Regions from separate parts of the Planococcus sp. BI3 genome, predicted to be linked through region 3. Evidence: riboswitches for the same ligand, from Rfam matches in the RefSeq annotation. Region 3 holds a riboswitch; each other region holds the start of a gene.
The links. A riboswitch is a leader RNA that binds a small molecule or an ion and turns the genes downstream of it on or off. The one in region 3 is predicted to bind S-adenosylmethionine.
Positions count from the first base shown of each region.

Region 1: it holds a riboswitch for S-adenosylmethionine, as region 3 does, so the genes downstream of both, AC1MEO_RS06960 (methionine ABC transporter ATP-binding protein) here and AC1MEO_RS15705 (methionine ABC transporter ATP-binding protein) in region 3, are expected to answer to the same signal.
Region 2: it holds a riboswitch for S-adenosylmethionine, as region 3 does, so the genes downstream of both, metK (methionine adenosyltransferase) here and AC1MEO_RS15705 (methionine ABC transporter ATP-binding protein) in region 3, are expected to answer to the same signal.

Region 1 is NZ_CM155266.1:1,364,182-1,369,802, reverse strand. It holds gene AC1MEO_RS06985 (acyl-CoA dehydrogenase family protein) at 1-497, shown strand, start outside; gene AC1MEO_RS06980 (arsenate reductase family protein) at 606-959, shown strand; gene gcvH (glycine cleavage system protein GcvH) at 1,040-1,420, shown strand; gene AC1MEO_RS06970 (toprim domain-containing protein) at 1,616-1,954, shown strand; gene AC1MEO_RS06965 (thioredoxin family protein) at 1,960-2,286, shown strand; SAM riboswitch class I at 2,395-2,499, shown strand; gene AC1MEO_RS06960 (methionine ABC transporter ATP-binding protein) at 2,588-3,613, shown strand; gene AC1MEO_RS06955 (methionine ABC transporter permease) at 3,606-4,274, shown strand; gene AC1MEO_RS06950 (MetQ/NlpA family ABC transporter substrate-binding protein) at 4,325-5,137, shown strand; gene AC1MEO_RS06945 (dicarboxylate/amino acid:cation symporter) at 5,292-5,621, shown strand, end outside.
Region 2 is NZ_CM155266.1:1,288,614-1,294,234, reverse strand. It holds gene ytkD (RNA deprotection pyrophosphohydrolase) at 1-277, shown strand, start outside; gene AC1MEO_RS06495 (alpha/beta hydrolase family protein) at 258-1,037, shown strand; gene pckA (phosphoenolpyruvate carboxykinase (ATP)) at 1,151-2,740, opposite strand; SAM riboswitch class I at 3,067-3,179, shown strand; gene metK (methionine adenosyltransferase) at 3,382-4,590, shown strand; gene AC1MEO_RS06480 (iron-containing alcohol dehydrogenase) at 4,644-5,621, opposite strand, start outside.
Region 3 is NZ_CM155266.1:3,134,279-3,139,899, reverse strand. It holds gene AC1MEO_RS15720 (N-acetyltransferase family protein) at 1-514, shown strand, start outside; gene AC1MEO_RS15715 (MetQ/NlpA family ABC transporter substrate-binding protein) at 600-1,430, opposite strand; gene AC1MEO_RS15710 (methionine ABC transporter permease) at 1,443-2,114, opposite strand; gene AC1MEO_RS15705 (methionine ABC transporter ATP-binding protein) at 2,104-3,117, opposite strand; SAM riboswitch class I at 3,186-3,290, opposite strand; gene AC1MEO_RS15700 (carbon-nitrogen family hydrolase) at 3,342-4,130, opposite strand; gene AC1MEO_RS15695 (aminotransferase class I/II-fold pyridoxal phosphate-dependent enzyme) at 4,217-5,380, shown strand; gene lepB (signal peptidase I) at 5,453-5,621, opposite strand, start outside.

The DNA of each region.
Region 1 (5,621 bases), 1.8 Mb from region 3:
TATTGCAGCATGCACAGAAGCTTCAGGAAGAATTGTTGATGATGATGCCTGAAGAAGTGGGGACAGAAGCGTTGGCTCAGGAGAAATACCTGGTGAAGAATGCGAAGAAAATCGCATTGCTTGCAACTGGCCTTGCAGCTCAGACTTACGGCACGAAACTGGAAGCGGAGCAGGAAGTACTTGTCAACATCGCGGACATCGTCAGCAACGTCTTTGCAATGGAATCAGTAGTCTTGCGTACAGAAAAAGCAATTGCTGCGTCAGGTGAAGAAAAAGCCAAGCAAAAACTTCTATATACGCAGATTTATTGCCAGGAAGCATTCGATCAAATCGAAAAGGATGCGAAAGAAACATTGATCGCTGCCATCGAAGGCGACAACCAGCGCATGATGCTTTCAGCATTGCGCAAACTGACTCGTTCAACACCTTACAACGTGATTGCGAAAAAACGCGAAGCGGCTGTCAAGCTGATCGATGTCGAAAAATACATCGTTTAATGGATAATGGAAAACAGGCAAGCCCAGGTCTACCGGGTTTGCCTGTTTTTTTATTCGTCGACCAGAAGCTTTCTTTTTGGTAAGCTTAGAAAAAAAGGAGGCAGAAACGTGATTACTTATTATGGATACCCGAAATGTACAACATGCCGGAAAGCAAAAAGCTGGCTCGACAAAAATAACGTGGAATATAATGAAATACATATTGCAGAAAACCCGCCGACAAAAGAACAATTAGCTGAAATCTATGGGGCGAGTGGTTTGGAATTGAAGAAGTTCTTCAATACGAGCGGTCTTGTTTACCGTTCACTTGGATTAAAAGAGAAGCTGTCGAACATGACGGAAGAACAGCAATTGGAGCTTTTGGCTTCAGATGGCATGCTGATCAAACGGCCTCTGGCGTGGGACGGCAAAACGGTGACGCTCGGTTTTAAAGAAGCGGATTATCAAAACAGCTGGCTGTAAGAAATCGGCGTCATCTTGTATTTCGCAGCTGTTTATGTCAAACTGAATTTGAATAGACTACATAATTTGGAGGGGTCAAGATGAGCACACCAGCAGAACTTCGTTATTCAAAAGAACATGAATGGGTCAAGATCGAAGAGGGCAATGCGCGTATCGGAATTACTCATTTCGCACAGGCTGAATTGGGGGATATCGTTTTCGTCGAACTTCCACAGGTTGGAGACGAACTGAAAAAAGATCAACCTTTTGGCAGCGTTGAATCCGTTAAGACGGTTTCGGAATTGTATGCGCCAATCAGCGGAAAAGTAGTTGAAGTCAATTCTGAGCTTGAAGACAGCCCGGAATTCGTCAACGAGTCACCTTACGAGCAGGCTTGGATGGTGGTTATCGAAGCTCCTTCTGAAGAAGAAGTCAGTGCATTGATGACGGCAGACCAATACAAAGAAATGATCAACGAGTAAACTTCGGAAAGCGCCTGCATGTTGGCGCTTTTTTTTTATAGGTGCACGTTTCAGCTTGAAAGAAGCGCAGCCATTGACTTGCAGAAACGTGTTTTTGCAGGACCATCTTGTGGAATACAAAACTAGAAAGGGCATTTGTCCGGCTTGTAATAGATGACATCTTTTCTTATACTATTTTCGATGGGGTGAGTGTTTATGGGAAAGGTGATTGTGGTGGAAGGGATCAGCGACAAGTCGAGGATTGCACCGCTCATTGCAGAACCCGTGACGATTCTTTGCACAAATGGTACAGTAAGTGCATCGCGACTTGAAGAATTATTGCTGCCATACGAAGGCCAGGACATCATCATATTAGTGGATGCAGACCCTTCAGGAGAAAAATTGCGGAAGCTGGTCAAACGCGAGTTCCCCGAAGCCCGGCATTTCTATGTCAACCGGAGCTATAAGGAAGTCGCAAAAACACCGCTCCGCATTCTGATGGATGTGCTGATCGCTGCGAATGTCCAGGTCAATAAGCTATTGATAGAGGGATGAAGAAGATGAAGGAATGGACTCATAAAGAATGGACCAAAGAAAAGAATACCAAACACATCACGGCCTTTTATTTGTACACGCCTATGTGTGGGACCTGTCAGGTGGCATCCAAAATGTTGTCTGTCGTTACAGAGCTGTTGCCGGATCTTCAAATCGGCAAAGCAAACTTGAATTACGTCCAGGAAATCGCCGGCCTGTATGAAGTGGAGAGTGTGCCGTGTCTGTTGATTACGGAGGATGGCAAACTAAAAGAAAAAATTTATGCCTTCAAATCGGTGCCTTATTTATATGGCAAGTTGAAATCTGTTGACGAATATAGCCGGTCGTGGTAAATTAAATTTCTGATAAGAAAAGAACAAGCACCATTTAATTGGAGTAAGCCTTGGAATTGACCTATAAGTTCAAACTTTCTTATGCTTTCAATTAATTTCATATCGAAACTCTTATTAAGAGTGGTGGAGGGAAGTGCCCTATGAAGCCCGGCAACCGTCATGAAAATGAAATGGTGCCAAATCACACGAAGCGAAAGCTTTGGAAGATGAGAGATTGGTTTCCGTATAATATACGTTTGCCCTTCTGCTCAGTTATGCGCGGAAGGGCTTTTTATTTTTAGGATTCAGGGGTGTTCAGAGAATGATTGAGTTAAAGAAAGTGACAAAAATATTCGATACAGGGAAAGCAGTTCTTACAGCTGTTGACCAGGTTGATTTATCCATTGCCGATGGAGAAATATTCGGCATCATCGGATATAGTGGAGCCGGTAAAAGCACATTGATCCGTTTGTTGAATGGGTTGGAAAAGCCGACTTCAGGTACGGTAGAAATTAATGGCAAGGTGATTACGTCCATTAAAGGCGCAGAATTGCGGAAGGCCCGTCAAAAGGTCAGCATGATATTCCAGCATTTCAACCTGCTGTGGTCCCGTACAGTCACAGAAAATATCGAATTTCCGCTTGAAATTGCCGGCGTGTCGAAACAACAGCGCGGTAAACGGGTTCAGGAACTGATTGAACTGGTCGGCTTGACCGGCCGTGAACATGCTTATCCATCCGAGCTTTCAGGAGGGCAGAAACAACGTGTCGGCATCGCCCGGGCGCTGGCAAACGATCCGGAAGTGCTGTTATGCGATGAAGCGACATCAGCTCTTGATCCGGAAACTACAGACGCCATTTTGGATCTGCTGGTGGATATCAACAAGCGATTGGGATTGACGATTGTCTTGATCACGCATGAAATGCACGTCATTCGAAAGATTTGCCACCGTGTGGCCGTCATGGAAGGCGGGCGGGTCGTTGAACTGGGTGATGTCCTGGAGGTTTTCCAATCGCCAAAAGAGGAGATCACTAAACGTTTTGTCGCACAGGTGACCGCCAGTGGTGATTCGCAGGAAACCATCAAAAATCTTCGGGAGTTATATCCGACAGGCGAATTGGTGAAGTTGATTTTTGTTGGTGAGCAAACCGAACAGCCAATCCTGACGAAATTGATCCGCAGCCATGCTGTGGAGGTCAATATTGTCCAAGGGAATATATCACATACCCAACGGGGGGCCTATGGAACATTGATTCTCCAGTTGAAAGGTTCTCCTGGAGAAATCGAAGAAGCACTGGCATTTCTTCGTTTAGAAGATGTTCAAGCGGAGGTGATGCACAATGATTGATTCTTTATTCCCGAATGTAGACTGGGACAATATGTGGGAAGCCACACTTGAAACACTCTATATGACGGCATTATCAACAGTATTTACGTTCGTTATCGGATTAGCCCTCGGCATCCTGTTGTTTTTGACGGCACCGAAACAATTATGGGCCAACAAAGTGGTCAATTGGCTGACAGGAGCATTCGTCAATATTTTCCGTTCGATTCCTTTTATTATCCTGATCATTCTTTTGATCCCGTTTACTCTATTCCTGATGGGCTCGATCCGGGGTCCTAACGCGGCATTGCCGGCATTGATCATCGGCTCGGCTCCATTTTACGCACGGATGGTTCTCATTGCATTGAAGGAAATCGACAAAGGCGTCCTTGAAGCAGCTCGGTCGATGGGCGCGACGACCGGCACTATCATCTGGAAGGTGCTGTTGCCTGAATCGAAACCGGCGTTGATTTCCGGTATCACGGTGACAGCCATTGCACTCGTCGGCTATACGGCCATGGCCGGCATCATAGGCGCTGGCGGCCTTGGGACATTGGCTTTCCTGGACGGCTTTCAACGCAGCCGTGAAGACGTTACATTGATGGCGACGATCTTGATCTTGATCATCGTCTTTATCATTCAATATATCGGGGATATAGTCACCACAAAAGCAGACAAACGGTAATAGCGGATTTTCCGTACTATATAAAACACATCATAAGGGAGAGATTGAACATGAAGAAATTTGTAGCAGGAACAGCATTAACGGCTTTGGTACTTGCAGGATGCGGCAATGGCGGGGCTAGTGAAGAAGAGTCTCAGACTTTGCGCGTAGGGGCTTCCAATGTGCCGCACGCTGAAATTTTAGAGCAGGCAAAGCCATTGCTTGAAGAACAGGGCATTACACTTGAAATCGAAACTTATCAGGATTACATCCTGCCGAATGAAGATTTAGAGTCTGGTGAAATCGACGCTAACTACTTCCAACACGTTCCTTATTTAGCATCACAAGTAGCAGATCATGGCTATGAATTTGAAAACGCTGGCGGCATCCACATCGAACCGATCGGTGTTTATTCACAGGATTACGCTTCTCTTGATGAACTTCCAGAAGGCGGAACCATCCTGATGAGCAACTCGGTAGCAGACCACGGCCGTATTTTATCTTTGCTTGAAGCTGAAGGCCTGATCACATTGGCAGAAGGCGTCGATAAGACGGCTGCTGAAGTGAGCGATGTTGTAGAAAATCCGAAAGATCTCCAGTTTGATGCTGATTATGAAGCAGCCTTGCTGGTTCAGATGTATGAAGCAGGAGAAGGCGATGCGGTTCTGATCAACTCGAACTACGCAATTGATGCAGGCATCAGCCCATTGGAAGATTCGATTGCACTTGAGTCTTCAGATTCACCGTATGTAAACATTATTGCCGTACGTGCTGGTGATGAAGAAAATGAAAACATTACAGCATTGGTGGAAGTGTTGAAATCTCAGGAAATCCAGGATTTCATCTTGGAAGAGTGGGGCGGTTCAGTAGTACCAGTAGACTGACGCAAAAAAAAAAAGCATCCTTTTGGGTGCTTTTTTATTTTGTCCAAATAAATAAAATATTTCGCGTTTTTTTGTATACCTTACATTTGATGAAGGTCTGTGCTACTTTGGATAATATAAAAGAAGCATTTGTTCATATGAGGGGGACACATTCATGAAATTCAATTTTGGTTTATTGCCGCGGATTGTCGTCGCAATTATTTTAGGGGTGCTTATTGGCTTGGTGGCTCCAGAAGATGTGGTGCGTGTATTTGCAACCTTTACATCAATTTTCGGCAACTTTTTAAACTTTGTCGTGCCGCTGATCATTCTTGGATTTATTGCGCCAGGAATCGCGAAATTAGGAAAAGGCTCCGGAAAACTATTGGGCATGGCTACCGGAGTTGCCTACGCCTCTACCGTTACAGCCGGGGTTTTAGCGTTCTTCGTTGCAACAACGGTTTTGCCTAATTTTATGCAGGGAGGATCTTTGAGCAGCATGGAA
Region 2 (5,621 bases), 1.8 Mb from region 3:
GGAGGCTGCTATTCGGGAAGTCTATGAAGAAACAGGTGCTCGCGTAAAACAATTGGAATGGTTCGCTGAATATGTGGTTTATTCGGAAAAACCGTTTTGCAAAACCGTTTTTGTCGGGGCAGTGGACAAGGTGGACCCGATTCCGCTGCTTGAAACACAAGGAATCATTTTGCTGGAGGAATTAGAGTTGGACGGCAGATTCAGTTTTTTAATGAAAGATGCTGGAATGAGGAAAATAATAGAGAAGGTGAAGCAATTTGGAAAATGGGACGATTGAAACGAAAAAACCTTATCCTTCGCCGAATCCGCATGTCCGTTTGACGGAAATTGTTTATTGGTCGGAGGGATTGAGGGTGAAGGGCATGCTGGCAGAACCGAAAGAGCCAGGGAGCTATAGCGGCATCCTGTATTTGAGGGGCGGCATCCAGTCGATCGGAATGGTGCGCCCGGCAAGGATCGCCCAATTTGCAGTGCAGGGGTTTGTTGTATTTGCTCCGTATTACAGAGGCAATCGGGGCGGGGAAGGCCGCGATGAATTTGCCGGTGCGGACCGTTGGGATGCAGTCCATGCGGTCGACGTACTGAAGAAATACAGCAACGGGAACGTGCACCTGCTGGCGTTTTCAAGAGGAGGCATCATGGCGTTATGGACCGCAATCCTGCGTCAGGATATCACGTCGCTCGTCACATGGGCAGGAGTTACAGATACGGTGCTGACCTATAAAGAGCGTCCAGACATGCGGCGCATGATGAAACGGCTCTATGGTGGTACACCCAATACGGCATTAGTTGAATACGAAGAACGCAACCCACTGCTGCGGATCGACGAAAGCGATGCACCGGTTCTGATTATCCATGGATTGAAGGACGAAAATGTCTTTCCTGCTCAGGCCTATCTGCTGGAAGAAGCGCTGAAACTAAATGGCCAGGAGCACGAAACCTGGTACTTCCCGGAGTATACACATTTCTTTCCGCCGGCGGCCAACCGCAATACAGTTAAAGCGGTCTGTAAATGGATGAGAGATAGAGAAGCGTAAGAAATTCCTGCAAAGGGTCTTATTACGCTCCAACCAGTCTGCTGAAGGTTGCCCATCAGCACGCAAAAAAAGCCCATTCGGATTTTACTCCGAACGGGCTTTTATTAACGTGCTTATTTTTGAAGCGGTCCGCCATGTGTCGTGATTTCAGGAGAAACGGTACCGAACTTCTGGAAGTTTTTCTGGAATGCCTGTGCCAATGCCAATGCTTTTTGATCGTAAGCTTCTTTGTCAGCCCATGCATTGCGCGGGTTCAACACTTCTGTTGGAACGCCTGGTACTTCTACAGGAATCTCAAGGCCGAAGAATGATTCTTTTTCAGTCGGGACATTGTTCAATTCGCCTTTGATGGCAGCGCGAACCATTGTCCGTGTGTAAGAAAGCTTCATGCGGCTTCCGACTCCGTATACGCCGCCAGTCCAGCCGGTATTGACAAGGAACACCTGAACGCCGTGCTCATCAATTTTTTTGCCGAGCATTTCAGCATAGACTGTTGCGTGCAATGGAAGGAACGGTGAACCGAAGCACGTTGAGAACGTTGCTTCAGGAGATGTGATGCCGCGTTCCGTACCAGCCAATTTCGATGTGTAGCCACTTAGGAAATGGTACATTGCCTGCTCTTTCGTCAACTTGCTGATTGGAGGCAGAACGCCGAAAGCATCTGCTGTCAGGAAGACGATTGTTTTCGGATGACCTGCTACAGAAGGGTCTACAATATTATCAATTGCCTGCATCGGGTACGCAGCACGTGTGTTTTCAGTCAGTGAATCATCGTCATAATTCGGGATGCGTGTATCAGGATCCACTACGACGTTTTCAAGAACAGAACCGAAACGGATTGCGTCATAGATCTGTGGTTCGTTTTCACGGGATAGATTGATGGTTTTTGCATAGCAGCCGCCTTCGATATTAAAGACGCCGTTATCAGACCAGCCGTGCTCGTCATCACCGACCAGTTTACGGTCACCATCAGCCGACAAGGTCGTTTTGCCCGTACCGGACAAGCCGAAGAACAAGGTAACATCGCCATCTTGTCCAACATTAGCTGAACAGTGCATCGGAAGGATGCCTTTTTCAGGCAACAGGTAGTTCATGATCGAGAAGATGGATTTCTTCATCTCGCCGGCATATTCAGTTCCGCCGATCAAAATGATGCGTTTTTCCATTGACACGATGATGAATGTTTCAGAAGCGGTGCCATCAACAGCAGGATCTGCCTTGAATGTAGGGGCATAGACCACAGTGAATTGAGCTTCATGCACTTTCAATTCTTCAGCCGATGGGCGGATGAACAATTGGTGGGCAAACAGGTTATGCCACGCGTATTCAGTGATTGTTTGGATTGGCACACGTGATTCGTGGTCAGCTCCGGCAAATCCTTTGAAAACGTAAAGTGCATCTTTGTCTTTTAGGTGCTTGATAACTTTAGCGTATAGTTTTTCAAAAACTTCGCTTGAAATTGGACGGTTCACATTGCCCCAGTCGACTTTGTTTTTAGAACTTTCTTCTTCCACAATGTATTTGTCTTTCGGTGAGCGGCCAGTGTATTTCCCTGTCTCCGCTGCTACAGCGCCTTCCCGTGTCAGTACCGCTTCACCGCGGGATGTTGCTGCTTCCACTAATTGTGGCACTGATAATTGAACATGTACATTTTGGCCAGTTAAAAGGTCCTTCAAATCGTTTGCAAAGTTCACTGAAGTCATATATATGTACCTTCCTTTTCTATTATTCCCATAGCGATGGGGAGGATGTATATTCGTTCATTAGTATAACACATTAGGTTGATTAGTCTATACTAATCCCTTGCAGAAATGAAAAAATTAAAAACGGGTTTTTTAGATCAGGTGGAAATCTAAGGGGTTGTGCGTAATAAAAGCTGGGCTGGAAGCCTCTATCCGCCAATCTGTTTCATCCCCATCCAATAGTTTTAACGGGTGAATTTCTTTATTTAATTCAATTGAATACTTTTATTTGCCAAAAATGTTGACAACTCCGTGCTATTTCCGTATGATGAAAAATTGAACGGATACTCTTATTCCGAGCTGGTGGAGGGGACAGGCCCTATGAAACCCGGCAACCTGCTGCGACCGCAGTGATGGTGCCAAACCTGAAACAAGGCTCACAGGCCTTGGATGATAAGAGTGAAAGGTGCTTATGATGATTCTCCTTTCCTCATGGTGAATGAGTGAAGGGATTTTTTTATGGAATGCCCTTAATCCTCGTGTGAAAGGCCACAAACGGCTTAAAGTTCAATCCGGATTTTGTCTGGAACGGACTTGACATGGGAAACGAGTACCGTATCAATTTCGAGAGCAATCTCGCAGGATATAAGGAGGAACATTTTTTGAAAAACCGTCGATTATTTACATCAGAATCAGTAACAGAAGGACATCCGGATAAAATCTGTGACCAAATCTCAGATGCTATATTGGATGCAATCTTAACCGAGGATCCAAACGCGCGTGTCGCGTGCGAAACGACTGTAACTACAGGATTGGTTCTGGTAGCAGGAGAAATCACTACTTCCACTTATGTGGATATCCCGAAAGTTGTTAGACAAACGATAAAAGAAATTGGATATACACGAGCTAAATACGGCTTCGACTCAGAAACTAGTGCGGTCCTTACAGCGATCGATGAGCAATCACCAGATATCGCTGCAGGAGTCAACGTGGCACTTGAAGCACGCGAAGGCAAAATGACAGATAAAGAATTGGATGAAATCGGAGCAGGCGACCAAGGGTTGATGTTCGGATATGCCAACAACGAAACAGAAGAATTAATGCCATTGCCGATTTCACTGGCACATAAATTGGCGCGCCGCTTGGCTGAAGTACGCAAGGAAGAAATTCTTCCCTATTTGCGTCCGGATGGCAAAACGCAGGTGACAGTTGAATATGATGAAAACAATAAACCACTTCGCGTGGATACGATTGTCATCTCTACTCAGCATCACCCGGAAGTAACGCTTGAGCAGATTCAACGCAATATCAAAGAATACGTCATTAAAGAAGTTGTTCCGGCAAAATGGATCGATGAAGACACGAAATACTTCATCAACCCAACTGGGCGTTTCGTAATTGGTGGACCTCAGGGAGATGCAGGCTTGACTGGCCGCAAAATCATCGTGGATACCTACGGTGGCTATGCTCGCCATGGTGGTGGAGCATTTTCCGGTAAAGATGCAACAAAAGTTGACCGTTCAGCAGCCTATGCTGCACGCTATGTAGCGAAAAACATTGTAGCAGCTGGCCTTGCAGATAAATGTGAAGTGCAATTGGCGTATGCAATCGGTGTGGCACATCCCGTGTCCATCGCTTTCGATACATTCGGCACCGGTACAGTGGATGAAGACAAATTAGACGATTTGGTTCGCGCGAATTTTGATTTGCGTCCTGCCGGAATCATCAAAATGCTTGATCTTCGCCGCCCGATCTACAAGCAGACTGCAGCCTACGGACATTTTGGCCGTACGGATGTCGATCTTCCTTGGGAACGCACCGACAAAGCAGCAATCCTGAAAGAACAAGCTGGCGTAGAAGCGGGCATCTAAAACTGAAAAGCAAAAAAGGACGGCCAGGCAGCGATGCCCGGCCGTCCTTTTTTTTATGAAGTGGAGCTTGTCTGCAGTTTATCAACGCGTTTTCCGATGGCTTCAATCAATTCAGCCGGGAGTGGAAAATTCATGGCTGCAGGATCTGACTGGACTGCGGCGATGATAGTCGGCAATGAATCCTCGGGAATATCAAATTTCGAGAAATCTTTCGGCAAACCGACTTGCTCTTGCATATTGCGGATTTTCTCCACCACTTCTTCAAGTAAAGTTTGTGGAGATTTATTGCGGATATCCAGATTCAAGGCTTGTGCCAGTCCTTCGATTTTTGGCAGGTACAACGCCGGAATCATTTCGATGACGTGGGGCAGGAAAACCGCATTCGCAAGGCCATGCGGTATCCGGTAAAGCGCCCCGTAAGCATGTGCCAGATTGTGGACCGGAATGGCGTTCAGCGCGAAGCTGAAGGCAGTGATGCCCATGGTGCTGGCTTGCAGCATCTCCATACGGGCTTTGACATTGCTGCCATTTTGTACGGCTTCCACGATGTTTTTTTCGAACATCCGGATGGTCTGAAGCGCATAGGCATCGGTAAAGCCGGTTGCTGTAGGCGACATCAAAGCTTCGATGGCGTGGGTCAATGCGTCGAAGCCGGTAAAAGCTGTGATGAACGGCGGCAACCCAAGGGTCAAGTCCGGATCCAGAACGGCCATATTGGCACTGATGAAAGGGTGGATGATATTCGTTTTGACTCTTTTTTCTTCATTATAGATGACGGCAATCGGCGAGACTTCTGAACCGGTTCCGGCAGTAGTTGGAACGGCGATATGCGGAATCGGAATGAATTGTGCTTCTGGCCAAGTATAATACGCCAACCCGCCTGGAATCGCTTTTTTGATATCCGTCATTCCGTGATGCAATGCGAATTTAACGCCTTTAACGGTATCCAACACACTGCCGCCGCCGACAGCGAGCAAAGAGTCAGCAGCCATTTCGCGGGCATATTGGATGGCGCGGTTGACGGATTCGCT
Region 3 (5,621 bases):
ACCGCTCATCATCAATGCCATCGGCAACATCGCCAACCATATGACGGCGCAAAAAGAGCCGGCAGCGGTACTGGAAAAAGTGGCAGATATGATCCGCGGTGAGCATACGCGCCATAGCCACCGATATACTTACACAGCTCTAGTAAATGGAGAGATTGCCGGCGCGTTGGTGCTGTATCACGGCAATCAAGCCGAAGCCCTGGATCGCTTCTTGATCGAACAGCTCCAAAAGCAAGGCCACGAGCGGACAATCGAACCCGAAGCCCATCTGGATGAATGGTATATCGATACCGTCTCAGTCGATCCCGCCTGCCAGGGGCAAGGAATCGGCTCCAAGTTATTCGAATTTGCAGAAGAACGGGTTCTTTCTCAAGGAGGCGGCAAGCTCTCGCTGAACGTTGATATCGATAAAGAGGGAGCGATTCGCTTATACAAACGCCTCGGCTATTCCATTTCCGAACCCTGGACCATCATCGGTGAACCTTTCCACCACATGGTCAAGCTAGTTTCCTGAAAGCACTATTTGATGGTGAAGCCTTTTTAATATAGACAAAAGCCGCTCCAGATTTTCTCGGGAGCGGCTTTCTGTCTAGGAACTGTTATTCGGCCATCCATTCCGGCTTGCCGAATCCTTCAAATTCCGCATCAATTACAGCTTCAAATTCAGCAGATTCCACAATTTCCACTAAGTCAGCAGCCAATTCACTGTCTTCATTTTCAGCATTGACCGCCACAACATTGCGGTATTGCTCGGGCATGTTCTCAAGTGCCAACGCGTCAAGCAGATCCATCTCCGCAGCGATTGCAAAGTTTCCAGGTACTGCCGCTAAATCAGAGCCGTCCACTGCACGCGGCAACTGGCCCGCTTCAATTGGCTGGAACTCCAGGTTTTTCGTATTCGTTACGACATCTCTTTCCGAAGCCTGCAGAACTTCCGCTTCCGGATCCATTTCAACCAAGCCTTCATCCTGAAGCATCAAAAGGGCACGTGCACCATTTACCGGATCGTTCGGAATCGCGATGGTCGCTCCATCTTCCACTGCTTCCAATGAATCGTATTGGTTTGAATAGATGCCCATAGGCGCTGTCGGCACAGTGATCAATGCAGAAAGGTCCATGCTGTTCTCTTTTTCGAAGTTTTCCAGGTAAATCGTGTGCTGAAACAGGTTGGCATCGATATCTCCGCCATCAAGCGCTACGTTCGGCTGAATGTAATCGCTGAATTCCACCAGTTCCACTGTATAGCCTTTTTCCTCCAGGCCAGGTACGATTGCCTTGCTCAGCATGTCGCTGTATGGTCCTGCGGTTGCCCCTAATTTAATCTCTTTCGAAGCTTCTTCTGTCGTTCCTGCAGAGTCGCTTTCTTCTCCGCCGCCGCATGCTGCCAAAACCAATGCACTCGCTGCCAATACTAATCCTAATTTTTTCATGTCATTCTCCCCTTATCGTTTATCGATGGCTTTCGCTGTGTAATCTCCTGCCTGTTGAATCAATTGGACCAGCACAATCAAAATGACGACTGTGACAACCATAATGGTATTGTCGTACCGGTAATAACCGAAGCGGATGGCTAAATCTCCAATGCCTCCGCCTCCCACAACGCCAGCCATGGCCGAATAGGCAACCAGGCTGATGATGGTCAATGTAACACCCTGGATAATGCTCGCTTTCGCTTCAGGAAGCAGAACATCTTTAATGATCATCCACGGTGTAGCGCCCACTGCAATCGCTGCTTCGATGACTCCTTTGTCGATTTCACGGAGTGAGTTTTCCACAATCCGTGCGAAAAAAGGAATCGCTGCAACCGATAAAGAAACACTTGCCGCAATCGGACCGATTGTCGTTCCTGTAATGAATTTCGTCAATGGGATGAGTGCCACCAATAGAATGATAAATGGAATGGAACGCACGATGTTGACAACAAAACCGACCACCGCATTGACCGGCCGATTTTCGAGGAACAAGCCGCGGTCTGTAATGAATAACAGGATCCCCAATGGCAGGCCAACAATCAGCGCCACACCCAATGAAATGCCGATCATCGTCAATGTCTGAAAAAAAGCAGTCTGTATTTCCGGCCACAATTCAATAATCCGTCCCCATTCAATGCCCATTCGGAATCACCTCCACAATTGCTGATCTGCTTTCCATATACTTTAATGCGTCCATAACCGCGGTAGAAGCACCTTTCAACTCCATGATGAAAATGCCAAGAGGCTGTTCCTGAATATACTCAATCGCTCCATGCAAAAAGTTTCCTTTGACCGGATAATTCTGCAGCATATCGGAAATCACACCTTCTCCAGCCACACCGCCTTTGAACAGCACCTTCACCAGCGTACCCGTAAATTCGCTCAGGATATGCTCTGGAACATTGAACGATACAACACTGGAAATGAATTCCTTGGTCAATTCTTTTTGGGGATCGGCAAAAATATCATAGACCTGCCCTTCTTCGATGACGCGTCCCCCTTGCATGACGGCCATGCGGTCACAGATTTCCTTGACGACATTCATTTCATGCGTGATGAGGACAATGGTGATATTCAATTTACGGTTGATGTCTTTCAATAGACGCAAAATGGACAACGTCGTATTGGGATCAAGTGCAGATGTGGCTTCATCGCACAGCAGCACGGCCGGATTGTTCGCCAGTGCCCGCGCAATGCCGACGCGCTGCTTTTGGCCACCGCTCAACTGTGCCGGATAAACATCCCGCTTGTCAGATAAGCCGACCATTTCCAGCAGCTCTTCTACACGGCTTTTGATGCTTTTGGGTGGTGTTCCTGCTGCGCGAAGTGCAAAAGCGATATTGTCGTAAACTGTCTTTTGGCTGATCAGATAAAAATGCTGGAAAATCATGCCGATCTTCAAACGGGCTTTTCGCAGCTGGTCTCCATTCAGTTGGGTCAGATCTTTGCCATCTACTGTAACGCTGCCAGAGGTCGGCCGTTCCAGCAGGTTAATGCATCGGATCAAGGAACTTTTTCCGGCACCGGAATAGCCGACAATGCCAAAAATTTCGCCTTTGCCAATTTCCAGTGAAACATTGTCCACTCCGGTGACTGTGCCATGCTTAGTTGTGTAAGTCTTCGTCAATTTCTCAATCTGGATCATAGCGTCCTCCCGGCAATAAAAAGATGCCTCTTTCATCAAGAAAGAGGCATCGAAAATTTTAAGTTCTCGACTTATCTTCCGGAACGTTTTCACATTCCGCAGGACTTGGCACCTTCCCAGTCGGGGGTTGCCGGACGTCATAGGGCCTACCCCTCGGTCTCTCTTGATAAGTTTACGTTATTTGATTGAATTTTATGTTACAGACATTCGTGCAGAGTGTCAATCTACTTTTTGAACTTTTCATACAATTTCTCACGGCGGTCTTCAAAAACCGGAATCCGCTTCCGGACTTCCTCCACTTCAGCCAAATCGATATCGACGTAAGCGACGCCTTCGTCTTTCTTCATGTCGAGGCGAACTTCTCCCCACGGTGCAATTGCCATCGTGCTGCCGCCGAATTCATTGTTCGGATCGCTGCCGATGCGGTTCACTGCCACAATAAAGCATTGGTTCTCGATCGCGCGCGCCTGCAACAGGATGCGCCAATGGTCAATTCGTGCTTCCGGCCATTCGGCTGATACAAAAATAAGTTTTGCCCCGTTTAGCGCCTGCGCGCGGATCCATTCAGGGAAACGGATATCATAGCAGATGACTCCGCCGTAAACGGTATTTTCCAACTCGAATGTGCCCAGTGATTCGCCTTCTTCAAGGTGGATATGCTCGTCCATCAAACCGAAGCGGTGCGCTTTATCATATTCTGAAACAAGCTTGCCGCTTTTATCGACGACATACATCGTGTTATAGAAACCACCCTTTTTTTTCGTTGAAACAGATCCGCCGACAATATTGACCTTGTGTTCTTTTGCAAAACTCTTCAGCAACTCCACGGTCCGGTTCGAGCTGTCTGCAAGTGTGCCCAGCTCCGTCAATGCGTATCCCGTATTCCACATTTCGGGCAGGACGATCGTTTCCGCTCCACCATCGGCTGCTTCTCTTAAATAGTCCATGACTCGCTGATAATTCAGTTCCGGCTCTCCAAAAGCGATATCCATCTGAACGCATGCAATTTTCATATGTTTCTCCTCCACTAGACAAGTTACCTTCAACTCTATAAGATTTGGGGTAGATGTGCAATTATTTCGAAAACAAGGAGAATTATATGGAATTTTCAAATCGCCTGCAAAACCTGCCTACCCAATTTTTTGCTTCATTGGTCGCTAAAACAAGTAAAGCCATCGCCGAAGGACGCGACGTCATCAACCTTGGCCAGGGCAATCCTGACCAGCCGACGCCCGACCATATCATCAAGGCACTGCAAACCGCAGCGGCTGATCCAAAAACACATAAGTATTCGCCGTTCCGCGGCATTGCTGAGCTGCGCCACGCTGCAGTGGATTTCTACAAACGCGAATACGGCGTGGACATCGACCCCGATCTTGAAGTCGCCATCCTGGCTGGAACAAAAATCGGGCTTGTTGAATTGCCATTGGCGCTGCTGAATCCCGGGGACCTGCTGCTTTTGCCGGACCCTGGCTATCCCGATTACCTGTCCGGGGCCCCACTCGCCGACATCGACTATGAGCTGATGCGGCTAGATCCTGAAAACGGCTATTTGCCGGATTATAGCAAGTTGCCCGAATCCGTCCGCTCAGGTGCCAAGCTGATGTATTTAAACTACCCGAACAACCCGACAGGCGCAGTGGCGAATGGAGACTTCTTTGATGAGACCGTCGCTTTTGCAAAAGACAACGGCATTGCCGTCGTCCATGATTTCGCTTATGGAGCTGTCGGCTTCGAAGGGAAAAAACCGGTGAGCTTCCTGCAATCCGAAGGCGCCAAAGAAGTCGGCATCGAGATGTATACTTTATCGAAAACCTATAATATGGCCGGCTGGCGCATTGGATTTGCGGTCGGACACTCAAAAATGATCGAAGCCCTGAACCTGATCCAGGATCATCTATTTGCCGGATTGTTCCCAGCTGTCCAAATGGCTGCCGCCGAAGCTTTAAGTGCGGATCAGCATTGCGTGGATAATTTAGTGGATCTCTACGAAAAACGCCGCAACGTCCTGGTCAAAGAGTGTGCGCGCATCGGATGGGAAATTGAAGCTCCACAAGGCTCCTTTTTTGCCTGGCTGCCGGTTCCAAAAGGCTTTACCAGTGTTGAATTTGCAGATTTCCTGCTTGAAAAAGCGGACATTTCAGTTGCTGCCGGCAGCGGATTCGGCGCTGGCGGAGAAGGATTTGTCCGTGTCGGATTATTGGTAGATGAAACCCGTATCACCGAAGCGATGGACCGCATCGATAAATTGAATTTATTTTAAACTGAAAAAAGACAGCTGCCCGGAAATGGGCAGCTGTCTTTTTTCGGTTTTGGACCGATAGAGCATTCACCGTCATTCCACAATCCCGATGTGGTCAAGTGGCGAAAGCCTGATTTTCACTTCCCCGATGATAGAGTCCTTGGAGATAAACCCTAGCACTCTGGAATCCATACTGTTTAAGCGGTTATCCCCTAATACATAATAGGATTCGGCAGGCACAGTAAATTCCTCAAAATCCTCC